Regions from separate parts of the Geobacillus sp. ZGt-1 genome, predicted to be linked through region 1. Evidence: riboswitches for the same ligand, from Rfam matches in the RefSeq annotation. Region 1 holds a riboswitch; each other region holds the start of a gene.
The links. A riboswitch is a leader RNA that binds a small molecule or an ion and turns the genes downstream of it on or off. The one in region 1 is predicted to bind S-adenosylmethionine.
Positions count from the first base shown of each region.

Region 1 (4,480 bases):
TTTCGACGCCGACGTCTTTCGCCCCATCGGCTTCCAGGAAGCTGACCGGTTTCCGGCCGTCAAAGCCGATCGCCCCATAAGCGAAATCGTGCACGACGGCAATGCCGTGCTTGGCGGCAAACGCCACCGTCTCCGCGAAAAATTCCTTTGTCGCCGTCGCACCGGTCGGATTGTTCGGATAGTTTAAAAACATGAGCTTCGCTCGGTCGGCGACCGACTCCGGAATGGCTTCGTAATCCGGTAAGAATCCGTTTTCCGAAGAAAGCGGCATCATCTCCATCCGCGCGCGGGCAAGCGCGATCCCCGACCAATAGTCCGGATAGCCCGGGTCCGGGACAAGCACCACATCGCCCGGGTTGACGAGGCAAAGCGGCAGCTCGACAAGCCCGGCTTTGCCGCCGAACAAGATGGCGACCTCGCGGGCCGGGTCGATCGTCACCCCGTACTCGCGCGCGTAAAACGCCGCTACGGCTTCTTTCAAAAACGAGTAGCCTTGAAACGGCGAATATTTATGGTATTTTGGGTTCGCGGCTGCCTTCTGCATCGCTTCGACAATGTGCGCCGGCGTCGGCTGATCCGGATTGCCCTGCCCTAAGTTGATCACATCATAACCCGCCTTGATCTTCGCACCGACTTTCGCCACGAGCGAGGCGAAAAACTGCTTCGGCAGCTGTTCAAGCAGTTCGGAAAAGGGAAATTCGATCGTCATCGTCCACACCTTCTCAAAAATTCTTGAAATTCTAGTGCAACATCATATATCGTTAAAAGCAAAATGTAAAGAAAAATTTTTTTCCGAGGTGAACGCTCATGACGATCCGCATCGCCTGCCTGCAGCTTGACATTGCATTTGGCGATCCAGCAAAAAACGAACAGCAAGCCGAACAGGCCGTGGAATCCGCTGCCAAAGACGGCGCTGACATCATCGTGCTGCCAGAGTTATGGACGACCGGCTACGATTTGACGCGCCTGGATGAAATTGCCGACGAAGGCGCCGAACGGGCGAAGGCGCTCGCTTCCCGATTGGCGCAAACGTACGGCGTCCATTTCGTCGCTGGTTCGGTCGCCAAAAAAACAGCCGCCGGCGTGACAAACACGATGATCGTGGCCGACCGCCATGGCCAAATCGTCGGCGAATACAGCAAACTCCATCTGTTCCAATTAATGGATGAACATTTGTATTTGCAGCCGGGAAGCAGCTTAGGCTTGTTTTCGCTCGACGGGCTTGCATGCGCCGGGGTCATTTGCTATGACATCCGCTTTCCGGAGTGGATTCGCGCCCATGCGTTGGCCGGAGCGGAAGTGCTGTTTGTCGTCGCCGAATGGCCGCTTCCCCGCCTGCACCATTGGCGGACGCTCTTGATGGCGCGGGCGATTGAAAACCAATGCTACGTCGTCGCCTGCAACCGGGCTGGCCGCGACCCGAACAACGTCTTTGCCGGCCATTCGCTCGTCATCGACCCATGGGGCGAAGTGATCGCCGAGGCGGACGAGAAGCCGGGCATTCTCTCGGCCGACATCGATCCCGCACTCGTTGCGGACGTCCGCGCACGCATCCCGGTGTTTGCCGACCGCCGGCCGCACGACTACGAAGCGGCAAAAAATTTTTTCAAAACGTATTGACAATCGATTGATCGACCATGTATCATTCGAATCAAACAACCAAACGATTGACAACATCGTGAAAATTGCAAAAACTGAATACGAGAAATCGGTACTCTTATCAAGAGTTGGCTGAGGGAATTGGCCCAATGAAGCCCAGCAACCGACCGTAATACTATCGTGAGATAGGGCGCACGCCAAGGGCGGCGCCGGAAGCGTCATGCTTCCGCAGGGCACGGTGCTAAGTCCAACAGAAAGACCGATGTCTTTCTGAAAGATAAGAGGCGCGAAGAACGAATGAATCTTCAAGCCTCTTTCCGTATGCGAAAGAGGCTTTTTCATTTGCCGGAAACGCCGAGATTTCAGCGCCGCGTCAGAACCGGCATTTGAAAACGAGCGAAATGAAAAAAGGGGGAACAAGGAAATGACCACTGTTCAAACATCGGTTTACGAACCGCTGACCGAACCGAAGGCGGTATCTCTCGCTGTCCGCCTCGGCCTATTCCGCGACGGAGCGCCGCTTGCCTGCCGCGAGATCGGCGACGGGAACTTGAACCTTGTTTTTCATATCGTCGATCAAGAAACGAAACAAGGCGTCATCATCAAACAAGCGTTGCCGTACGCCAAAGTGGTCGGCGAAAGCTGGCCGCTCACGTTAAAGCGCGCTGTCATTGAAAGCAACGCGCTGCGCACGTTTGCGAGCTACGTGCCGCAATACGTGCCGAAAGTCTACTATTCTGACGAATCGCTCGCCATTACGGTGATGGAAGACTTATCCCGTTTGCAAATCGCCCGCAAAGGGCTGATCGAAGGGAAAACGTATCCGCTTTTGTCCCAGCATATCGGCGAGTTTGTCGCCAAAACGGCATTTTATACGTCTGACTTCGGCATGAACCAGCAAGAGAAAAAGAAATTGGCGCAAAGCTTCGTCAATCCGGAACTGTGCAAAATTACCGAAGACCTCGTCTTCACCGACCCGTTTTTTGACCACGAAACGAACAACTTTGAAGACGAATTGCGCCCAGACGTTGAAGCGCTTTGGCGCGATGACCGACTCCACCTAGAAGCAGCAAAGCTGAAGCGCAAGTTTTTAACCGAAGCCGATGTGCTCTTGCATGGCGATTTGCATACCGGCAGCATTTTCGTAAGCGCCGACGAAACGAAAGTGATCGACCCAGAATTCGCCTTTTACGGTCCGATCGGGTTTGACCTTGGCCAATTTTTCGCCAATTTGCTGTTAAATGCGTTGTCCCGCTCTGAATTAGAGCGCCAACCGCTCTTTGACCACATCGACCGGACATGGGACGTCTTTGCGTCCGTGTTCTCAAACCTTTGGCGCACCGAGAGCGTGGAAACGTACGCCGCGACGCCGGGCTTGCTCGAGGACGTGCTCCGGCACGCGTTCATCGACGCCGTCGGCTTTGCCGGCTGCGAAGTCATCCGCCGGACGATCGGCCTCGCCCATGTGGCGGACCTTGACGGCATCGAGCACAAAGATGAACGGCTTGTTGCCAAACGGCATGCCCTCCGTCTCGGCCGCCGCTTGATCATTGAGCGCCGCGTGTTCACCGGAACGGAAGACTTCCGCCGCCTGTTTGCCGAAACGGAACAATAATGCCATACAATCGTCCGGGTCTCGACGCAAGCTGCGCGGCGCTGACCCGGACAAACCAAAAAAAAGAGAAAGGAAGATGGCGATGAGCACCTTTGCCATCCCACGCTCCGTTGAATGGCGCGAGACGCATGTGACGATTTTAAACCAGCAAAAGCTTCCATCCATCATCGAATATATCGACTTGCACACTCTGGAAGACGTCTATGAGGCGATTGCCACGCTGAAAGTGCGCGGCGCGCCGGCGATCGGCATCACCGCCGCCTATGGCCTGGCGCTTGCCGCTTTACGCTACGACACCGAATCGCTCGATGAATTCCGCCGTCGCTTGAAACGAGATCGTGACTACCTAGCCAGTGCCCGGCCGACTGCCGTCAACTTGTTTTGGGCGCTCGATCGGCTCGTCACCGCTGCGGCCGACGCCCTTTCCGTCAACGAGGCCAAAACGACGCTCGTCCACGAAGCGATTCGCATTCAAGTAGAAGACGAGGATGTGTGCCGCCGCATTGGCGAGCATGCCTTGTCGCTCTTCAGGCCCGGCGAGCGGGTGATGACGATTTGCAACGCCGGCTCGATCGCCACCGCCCGCTACGGAACGGCGCTCGCCCCGTTTTATTTGGCGAAAGAAAAAGGAATTGAACTATCCGTTTACGCTCTCGAGACGCGGCCGGTGTTGCAAGGGGCGCGCCTGACCGCTTGGGAACTGATGCAAGCGGGCGTTGATGTGACGCTCATCACCGACAACATGGCAGCGCAAGCGATCAAGGCGAAAGGCATTGGCGCCATCATCGTCGGCGCCGACCGGATCGCGCAAAACGGCGATACGGCGAACAAAATCGGCACGTTCGGCCTGGCCTTGCTCGCGAAGTCGTTTGACATTCCGTTTTACGTCGCTGCGCCGTTGTCCACGATCGATTTGACGACGAAAACAGGTGCGGACATCCCGATCGAAGAGCGCCATCCGGATGAAGTGACCCACATCGCCGGCGTGCGCATCGCCCCGGAAGGCGTCAACGTATACAATCCGGCGTTTGACGTAACGCCAAACGAACTCATTACCGCGATCATTACCGAAAAAGGCATCATTCGCGGCAATTACAACGCAACGCTGCCATCATTATTCACAAAGGAGGAGCAGCATGAAACGATTTAAGGCCTTATCGTTCCTTTCTCTTCTTTTCTTTGCCGTGTTCTCCGTCTTGGCCGGCTGCACGAACGAGCAAGACGCCGTAGCTCTAAGCCGGCCAACGAAACGAAGCAAACGGCCAT
Region 1 is NZ_LDPD01000012.1:62,789-67,268, reverse strand. It holds gene VU18_RS04020 (pyridoxal phosphate-dependent aminotransferase) at 1-709, opposite strand, end outside; gene VU18_RS04015 (carbon-nitrogen family hydrolase) at 808-1,620, shown strand; SAM riboswitch class I at 1,715-1,883, shown strand; gene mtnK (S-methyl-5-thioribose kinase) at 2,024-3,214, shown strand; gene mtnA (S-methyl-5-thioribose-1-phosphate isomerase) at 3,297-4,364, shown strand; partial or broken gene VU18_RS04000 (sugar ABC transporter substrate-binding protein) at 4,351-4,480, shown strand, end outside.

Region 2 (4,480 bases), on a different contig from region 1:
GAATCGCCGTATGACAAAGCGTGGATGATCGTCGTCAAACCGAATGATTTGAGCGAAATCGACAATTTGTTGACGGCGGAACAATACGAGGCGATGATCAACGAAGGATAAACGTTCCTGCAATCTTCGCTTCGATTCGGGCACTCTATACATACCGGAATTTGATTGAAAAAAGGGGTGCTCGCGATGGCGCTGCAAACGACGCGCATAGATGTCACGGACCGGATCATCGGCAAACTGAACGGCCGCTCGCTGGAGTTGTACGAGGAAGGAGAGCTCATCGGGCGCCTTCCGCTTCCGGCGGCCGTCCCGTTGAAAAAGGGGTATACCGAACAAAACGGAAGAATTTACAAACAGGTGACCGCTACCGTTGAGCCGGACCAAAAATATGTCGATTGCGACGGGGAAGCGGGCTGGTGTTGAAAGGCAACGGTGGATGGCCGTTGCTTTTCATTTTCAACATTTGGCCGGCGCAAGACATACAATAATAGTATCCTCATTTGAAGTTAGGTGGGTCGGACATGCGACGCGTGGAAAAAGTGATCATCGTCGAAGGGCGATCAGACAAGCAAAAAGTGGCGGCGGTGCTGAACGAACCAGTCGTCATCGTCTGCACAAACGGCACGATCAGTGATGCGCGCCTTGAGGAGCTGGCCGATGAGCTGGAAGGATGCGATGTATACGTCTTGGCCGATGCCGATGAGGCGGGAGAAAAATTGCGCCGGCAGTTTCGCCGCATGTTTCCAGAGGCGGAGCATCTTTACATTGACCGGGCGTATCGCGAAGTGGCGGCCGCTCCGCCTTGGCACTTGGCGCAAGTGCTGTTGCGCGCTCGTTTCGACGTCCGCATCGAATCGCTCATGAGGGGAAGAGGCGAGTGAAAGCGATCGACCGAAACGATGTCATGCGAGTGGTGGAAGTCGAGCCGCTTCTGGCCCTTTACTTGTATACCCCGCTGTGCGGCACGTGCCAGCTGGCGCGGCGGATGCTCACGGTGGTGGAGCAGTTGTTTCCGGCGCTGCCGTTTTACGAAACGGACATCAACTATATCCCTGAGCAGGCCGTTGCGTGGAAAATTGAAAGCGTTCCTTGCCTGCTTCTTTTTAGGGACGGAACGGTCGCAGGCAAGTGGTATGCCTTTCATTCCGTTCCGTATTTGTACGAAGTGATTCAAGCCTGCTTGCCGTCCCGATGATTCGCCTTTTTTTGACGCTGTTTGACACATTTCTTGGGAAATGACAAAAACGGCGCTCGTTCGTCAACGGGTTGTCGAGATTTTTGTAAAGGATTTCTCCTCTTCAGGTGGAAGTGAAAAAATAAAAATGGGGGAGGGGATATCCATGGAAATGCGTGAATTAGTTGGGCAGTTCGTGGAACGGATGCAAGTGTTGCGCCATTTGGTGCCGATTTTGCCGGATGAGCAGCTGTATGTTCGGTTTGAAAGCGATGACGAAACCGCCTTGCTGTTGATCGGCAAGGAATCAGCCGCTAGAGGGATGGAAAACGATGAACGGAAAACATTGACGGTGCGCGGTTCCAAAGAGGCGCTCGCGTCCCTGCTGAACGGCGAACTGAAGCTGCAGCAGCTCGTCCGGCTGCGCGAAGTGCATGTATCGGGAAGCTTTCGTCATCTGTTGCTGCTTGAGTCGCTCCTCCATTTGGCTAAGCCTTATCGGGACGTCGGATAAAAAAGATGTTGACACGCTTCGACAGACAATGATACAATCACATTCGTAGTCAATTGAATAGGCGATTGTTGCGCTCTTATCAAGAGAGGTGGAGGGATGTGCCCAATGAAGCCCGGCAACCGTCAGCGCATGTGCTGAAATGGTGCCAATTCACACAAAGCGGCCTGCTTTGAGAGATAAGAGACGGAATGGTGCACAATACCTTTCTGTTCTCTGCGGGCAGAAAGGTTTTCTTTTTGCGCTCTGCCGCTTGGGGAGGAAGGTGAAACGATGATTACACTCGAACAAGTGACGAAAATCTATCAAGCGGCCAACGGTTCGGTCACAGCCGTCGACAATGTGTCGCTTGAGATTCGCGAAGGAGAAATTTTCGGCATTATCGGCTACAGCGGCGCTGGGAAAAGTACGCTCATCCGCTTGCTCAATGGGCTCGAGAAGCCGACGAGCGGCCGGGTGGTCGTCGCCGGGCGCGATATGACGCGCGTGAAAGGGCGGGAGCTGCGCAAGGCGCGCCAAGAAATCGGGATGATTTTCCAGCATTTCAACTTGCTTTGGTCTCGCACAGTCAGGGAAAACATTGCCTTTCCGCTTGAAATTGCCGGCGTCCCGAAAGAGGAGCGGAACAAGCGGGTGGATGAATTGATCGAGCTTGTCGGCCTTTCCGGGCGCGAGGATGCCTACCCGTCGCAGCTGAGCGGCGGGCAAAAGCAGCGGGTCGGCATCGCCCGGGCGCTCGCCAACAACCCGAAAGTCTTGCTGTGCGACGAGGCGACATCGGCGTTGGACCCGCAGACGACCGATGCGATTTTGGACTTGCTCGTTGACATCAACAAGCGTCTCGGGCTGACGATTGTGCTGATCACCCATGAAATGCACGTCATCCGCAAAATTTGCGACCGCGTTGCGGTGATGGAAAGCGGCCGAATCGTCGAGCAAGGCGAAGTGTTGCATGTGTTCCGCAACCCGCAGCAGCCGATTACGAAACGGTTCGTCAAGCAGCTGATCGAGCCCGAGGAGACGGAAGAGGCGATTTCCCATTTGTTTGGCCAATACCCGAGCGGGCTGATCGCGCAGCTGACGTTCGTCGGCGCGGCAGCCGGAAAGCCGCTCATCAGCCAGGTCGTGCGGCAATTTGCCGTCGATGTCAACATTTTGCAAGGGAAAATTTCGCAAACCCATCAAGGCGCCTATGGGGTGCTGTTTGTGCACCTCGACGGGGCGAGGGATGAAATCGACCGGGCGCTTGACTATATTCAACGCCAGCAGGTGGCGGTGGAGGTGATTCACGATGCTCGCTAACCTCCTGCCGAACGTGCAATGGGAGACGGTGTGGGCGGCGACGGTCGAGACGCTGTATATGACGGGAGTGGCGGTGGCGGCCACTTTCGTCCTCGGAATCGTTCTTGGCTTGCTTCTATTTTTGACAGCGAAGGGCAACCTATGGGAAAACCGGTTTGTCAATACCGTGGTTGCGGCGTTTGTGAACATTTTCCGCTCTATTCCGTTTATTATTTTGATCATTTTGCTCATTCCGTTTACAACATGGCTCGTCGGGACGATGCTTGGCGCCAATGCGGCGCTGCCGGCTTTGGTCATTGGGGCCGCGCCGTTTTACGCCCGCATGGTCGAAATCGCTCTTCGCGAAATTGATAAAGGCGTCATCGAAGCAGCCCAAGCGATGGGCGCCTCAACGTGGACGATCATTTGGAAAGTGCTGCTGCCGGAGTCATTGCCGGCGCTTGTCTCCGGCATTACGGTGACGGCGGTGTCGCTCGTCAGCTATACAGCGATGGCTGGAGCCATCGGCGCCGGCGGGCTTGGGAACTTGGCGTATTTGGAAGGGTTCCAGCGCAACCATAACGATGTGACATTTGTCGCAACCGTATTGGTGTTGGTCATTGTATTTATCATTCAGCTGATCGGTGACTTTGTCACTTCGAAAATCGATAAACGATAAAGGGGGAAACAACTGATGAAGAAATGGTTGGGTGTGTTGCTCGCCGCCATTCTCGTGCTCGCTTTGGCGGCATGCGGCGGCAACAATAACGACAGCGCGGAAGGCGGCAAAGACGGCAAATTGGTGAAGTTGAAAGTCGGTGCGTCGAACGTGCCGCATGCGGAAATTTTGGAAAAAGCGAAACCGATTTTGAAGAAAAAAGGCATCGACTTGGAGATCATTACGTTCCAAGATTACATCTTGCCGAACAAAGCGCTGGCTGAGAAGCAAATCGACGCAAACTATTTCCAACACATTCCGTATTTGGAATCGCAAAAGAAAGAGTACGGCTATGATTTCGTCAACGCCGGCGGCATTCATATCGAGCCGATCGGCTTATACTCGAAAAAATACAAAAGCATTGAAGAACTGCCGGACGGCGCGACGATCATCATGAGCAACTCGGTCGCCGACCATGGCCGCATTTTATCGATGCTGCAAGAAAAAGGGCTCATTAAATTGAAACCGGGCGTCGATAAAACGAAAGCGACAGTCAATGACATCATCGAAAATCCAAAGCATTTAAAATTTAAGGCCGATGTCGACGCCGGGCTTCTGCCGCAAATTTACAAAAACGGCGAAGGCGATGCGGTGCTGATCAACGCCAACTATGCGCTTGACGCCGGTTTGGACCCGGCGAAAGACCCGATCGCCGTTGAGTCGCCGAAAAACAATCCGTATGTGAACATTATTGCGGTGCGCAAAGGCGATGAAAACCGGAAAGAAATCAAAACGCTTGTCGAAGTGCTGCAATCGAAAGAAATCCAAGATTTCATTAAAGAAAAATACCACGGCG
Region 2 is NZ_LDPD01000025.1:85,870-90,349, reverse strand. It holds gene gcvH (glycine cleavage system protein GcvH) at 1-111, shown strand, start outside; gene VU18_RS13115 (YusG family protein) at 187-423, shown strand; gene VU18_RS13110 (toprim domain-containing protein) at 522-881, shown strand; gene VU18_RS13105 (thioredoxin family protein) at 878-1,195, shown strand; gene VU18_RS13100 (hypothetical protein) at 1,341-1,688, shown strand; SAM riboswitch class I at 1,762-1,871, shown strand; gene VU18_RS13095 (methionine ABC transporter ATP-binding protein) at 1,959-2,987, shown strand; gene VU18_RS13090 (methionine ABC transporter permease) at 2,977-3,645, shown strand; gene VU18_RS13085 (MetQ/NlpA family ABC transporter substrate-binding protein) at 3,661-4,480, shown strand, end outside.
Region 2: it holds a riboswitch for S-adenosylmethionine, as region 1 does, so the genes downstream of both, VU18_RS13095 (methionine ABC transporter ATP-binding protein) here and mtnK (S-methyl-5-thioribose kinase) in region 1, are expected to answer to the same signal.

Region 3 (4,480 bases), on a different contig from region 1:
TAAAGCGGATGCAATCCTCCATGTTTTCTCCGGCCAAGAGCGCCAAAATGGAGCCGCCTTCGCAATGGAACGTTTTCGAAGCGATGCTTGCGAGCGCCTGGCGCCGCAATTCCGGGTCGGGAATGCGCTCGGCCTGGCGCCGCCAATAGGCAAGCTCGCGGTGGACAAGCGGAAGCACGTCACGATACACCATTTTCATCAAGGCGATGGGGTTTTTCGGAATGTTCAATCGGCTCACCTCAGGTGCAAACACCATGGTCTCGTCTCCTAGCATTTCCATCTTATCGGCAACCAAAATCGTTTCGCGTCTGAACAGCTTGCGATCTCGTCTTCCAGTATTGCCATCAATGCGGCCGGGGCAAACCATAAAAGGGTTGGCGACGGAGTGAAAAAGCCGCTCAACAACGGTTCTTCTCACGTTGAGAAGCTTTGTGAAATCGGATCTTCTTCCCCGATCCCAACCACTCATCGGGCGAAACGAAACGTTTTTCACCAATCCCGATTAGGCGCGCTCGCTTTCGTTGGCGATTTGGACGCAGCGTTGTACAATACATGGTGAACGATCGATTTTGCAACAGAAAGGAACGAACGCCCATGATTTACCCATACAAAGGCAAAACGCCGCAAATTGCCGCCTCCGCCTTTATCGCCGACTATGTGACGATCACCGGCGATGTCGTGATCGGCGAAGAGACAAGCATTTGGTTCAATACCGTCATTCGCGGCGATGTGGCGCCAACGGTGATTGGCAACCGGGTCAATATTCAAGATAACTCAATTTTGCATCAAAGTCCAAACAATCCGCTTATCATTGAGGACGGGGTGACGGTCGGCCATCAAGTCATTTTGCACAGCGCCATCGTTCGCAAAAACGCGCTCATCGGCATGGGCTCAATCATTTTGGACCGCGCGGAAATCGGGGAAGGCGCGTTTATCGGCGCCGGCAGTTTAGTGCCGCCGGGCAAAAAAATTCCGCCCAACACGCTCGCCCTCGGCCGGCCGGCGAAAGTCGTCCGCGAACTGACGGAAGACGATATCCGCGAAATGGAGCGCATCCGCCGCGAATATGTCGAGAAAGGGCAGTATTACAAAGCGCTGCAGCAACAGCGGACATCGTGCGCCGACAAAAAAGAGCTGCCGTGATCAGGCAGCTCTTTTTCTTTCATCACTTGTCCGCCAACGCCAGCGCTTGTTCTTTCAACAAGGCGGCTTTGTCGGTGCGCTCCCACGGCAGGTCGATGTCCGTACGCCCAAAATGGCCGTAAGCAGCCGTCTGTTTGTAAATCGGGCGGCGAAGGTCGAGCATTTTGATGATGCCCGCCGGGCGGAGATCGAAGTTGTTGCGCACGACTTCAATCAAAATGTCTTCCGACACTTTGCCGGTGCCGAACGTATCGATCGAAATCGAAACTGGGCGGGCGACGCCGATCGCGTAGGCAAGCTGCACTTCGCATTTGTCGGCCAGTCCTGCCGCGACGATGTTTTTCGCGACATAGCGGGCCGCATACGCCGCCGAGCGGTCGACTTTCGTCGGATCTTTGCCCGAGAACGCGCCACCGCCGTGGCGGGCGTAGCCGCCGTACGTATCGACGATGATTTTGCGCCCCGTCAACCCAGCATCCCCTTGCGGACCGCCGATGACAAACCGTCCTGTCGGGTTGATGAAATATTTCGTGTTCTCATCAAGCAGCTCCGCGGGCACGACCGGCTTGATGACCTGCTCTTTAATGTCGCGCTGGATTTGCTCTTGCGTAATTTCCGGATGGTGCTGCGCGGAAACGACGATCGTATCGACGCGCACCGGTTTGCCGTTTTCATCGTATTCGATCGTCACTTGCGTTTTCCCGTCCGGCCGCAAGTACGGCAAGACGTCCGTTTTGCGCACTTCCGCCAATCGGCGCGCCAAGCGGTGCGCAAGCGAAATCGGCATCGGCATCAATTCTTCCGTCTCATTGCAGGCGAACCCAAACATCAATCCTTGGTCGCCGGCGCCGATCGCTTCGATTTCCTCGTCAGTCATCTGACCTTCGCGCGCCTCGAGCGCCCGGTCCACCCCCATCGCAATGTCCGGCGATTGTTCGTCAATCGATGTCAGCACCGCGCACGTATCGGCGTCAAATCCGTATTTGGCGCGCGTGTAGCCGATCTCCCGGACCGTATCGCGGACGATGCGCGGAATGTCCACGTATGTTGATGTCGTGATTTCCCCGCTCACGAGCACCAGCCCGGTCGTAACGCTCGTTTCGCAGGCGACGCGGGCGTTTGGATCTTTTTCCAAAATGGCATCCAAAATGGCGTCAGAAATTTGGTCGCAAATTTTATCCGGATGTCCTTCCGTCACAGACTCTGAAGTAAACAAGCGGCGTTTGGCTGACATTCGGTTTGTTTCCTCCTCTTGGCATAATGTGGCGACACGGAACTCATTTCCCTTTTTCCCTTCGCAATATAAAAAACCTTTCCTGTAACGGCTGAGGAAAGGTCATGGCAATCGTATTGCTTCCTTTCACTCTTATCGTTCAAGGACTGCGCCTTGCCACAGGTTAGCACCATTTCACACATGTACAGTTGTGACGGTTGCTGGGCTTCATCGGGCCTGTCCCTCCACCGGCTCGGGATAAGAGTATCCGTTCAATGACTTATCTTATCGCAACGGAATCGGCAAAGTCAACTATCAAAATTCATTTTTTATCATTTCCAGCCGCGAAAATTCTTTCCTCAAGGAAACCAACACATTGGGCAAAATAAAGTTTGAAAAACCCACACAATTAGTATGGACTATTAATAAAAATGTGTTATACTATTTTCAAGAGTGATTACAAAAAGAAGGCAGGTTTTGAATATGGGGATCGCAAACATGACGAATAAGCTTGATTTATTGCTGCAAAAACCGTACGTGCATCATCAACTGTCCGTCGCCGAGCTCGTTGAGAAAGTCCTGCAACGGAACGAAGGACGGCTGACGCACACCGGAGCCGTCGCGGTGACAACCGGCAAGTACACAGGGCGGTCGCCGAAAGACAAATACATCGTCGAAGAACCGTCAACGAAGCAAACGATCGACTGGGGCGCGGTCAACCAGCCGATGTCTCCGGAGACGTTTGATAAACTGTACGACAAAGTGCTCGACTATTTAATGAAGAAAGATGAACTGTTCGTGTTTAAAGGCTTTGCCGGCGCCGATCCGAAATACCGGCTGCCGATTCAAGTCGTCAACGAATTCGCCTGGCACAACTTGTTCGTCCATCAGCTGTTCATTCGGCCGAGCGCCGCAGAGCTCGCCGCGCATGAGCCGCAATTCACCGTCATTTGCGCGCCGAACTTTAAAGCCGACCCGAAAGTTGACGGCACGCGCTCGGAAGCGTTCATCATCATCTCGTTTGAACGGCGCACCGTGTTGATCGGCGGCACCGAGTATGCCGGCGAAATGAAAAAATCGATTTTCTCGGTGATGAACTATTTGCTGCCGGAACAAGGCATCCTGCCGATGCACTGCTCGGCCAACGTCGGCCAGGAAGGCGACGTCGCCCTCTTTTTCGGCTTGTCGGGAACGGGAAAAACGACGCTCTCGACCGACCCGAACCGCCGCTTGATCGGCGATGATGAGCACGGCTGGTCAAACCGCGGCATTTTCAACATCGAAGGCGGCTGCTATGCGAAATGCATCAACCTATCGCGCGAGAAAGAGCCGCAAATTTTTGACGCCATCGGCTTCGGCGCGGTGCTCGAAAACGTCGTCCTCGACGACGCGACGCGGGTGCCGAATTACGACGACGGCACGCTGACGGAAAACACGCGCGCCGCCTACCCGCTTCAGGCGATCAAAAACATCGTCGACCCAAGCGTCGCCGGCCATCCGTCCACGATCGTGTTTTTGACGGCTGATGCGTTCGGCGTCCTGCCGCCAATCAGCAAGCTGACGCGTGAACAGGCGATGTACCATTTCTTAAGCGGCTACACAAGCAAACTCGCCGGCACCGAACGCGGCGTCACCGAACCGGAAGCAACGTTCTCAACGTGCTTTGGCGCACCGTTTTTGCCGCGCCCGGCCGTCGAATACGCGGAAATGCTCGGGCAAAAAATCGCCGAACACAACGTCCGCGTCTTTTTGGTCAACACCGGCTGGACAGGGGGACCGTACGGCGTCGGCAGCCGCATGAAGCTCGCCTACACCCGGGCGATGGTGCAAGCCGCCGTCGAAGGGGAGCTGGACAACGTCGAAACGGTGCAAGACCCGATTTTCGGCCTCGCCATCCCAACCCACGTCCCCGGCGTGCCGGATGACGTCCTGCAGCCGCAAAACACATGGGCTGACAAACAAGCATACGAACAAAAAGCAAAAGAGCTGGCGCAAAAGTTCCGCGCCAACTTCCGAAAGTTCGCCCATATCGACCCGACGATCGAAAAACTCGGCGGACCGCTCGTGTAACAAGAACCCGGCCGGACAGGGAACATCCTGTTCGGCCGGTTTTTCTGTTCTTTC
Region 3 is NZ_LDPD01000023.1:742,849-747,328, forward strand. It holds gene VU18_RS12445 (tetraprenyl-beta-curcumene synthase family protein) at 1-256, opposite strand, end outside; gene VU18_RS12450 (gamma carbonic anhydrase family protein) at 595-1,143, shown strand; gene metK (methionine adenosyltransferase) at 1,166-2,377, opposite strand; SAM riboswitch class I at 2,507-2,621, opposite strand; gene pckA (phosphoenolpyruvate carboxykinase (ATP)) at 2,840-4,426, shown strand.
Region 3: it holds a riboswitch for S-adenosylmethionine, as region 1 does, so the genes downstream of both, metK (methionine adenosyltransferase) here and mtnK (S-methyl-5-thioribose kinase) in region 1, are expected to answer to the same signal.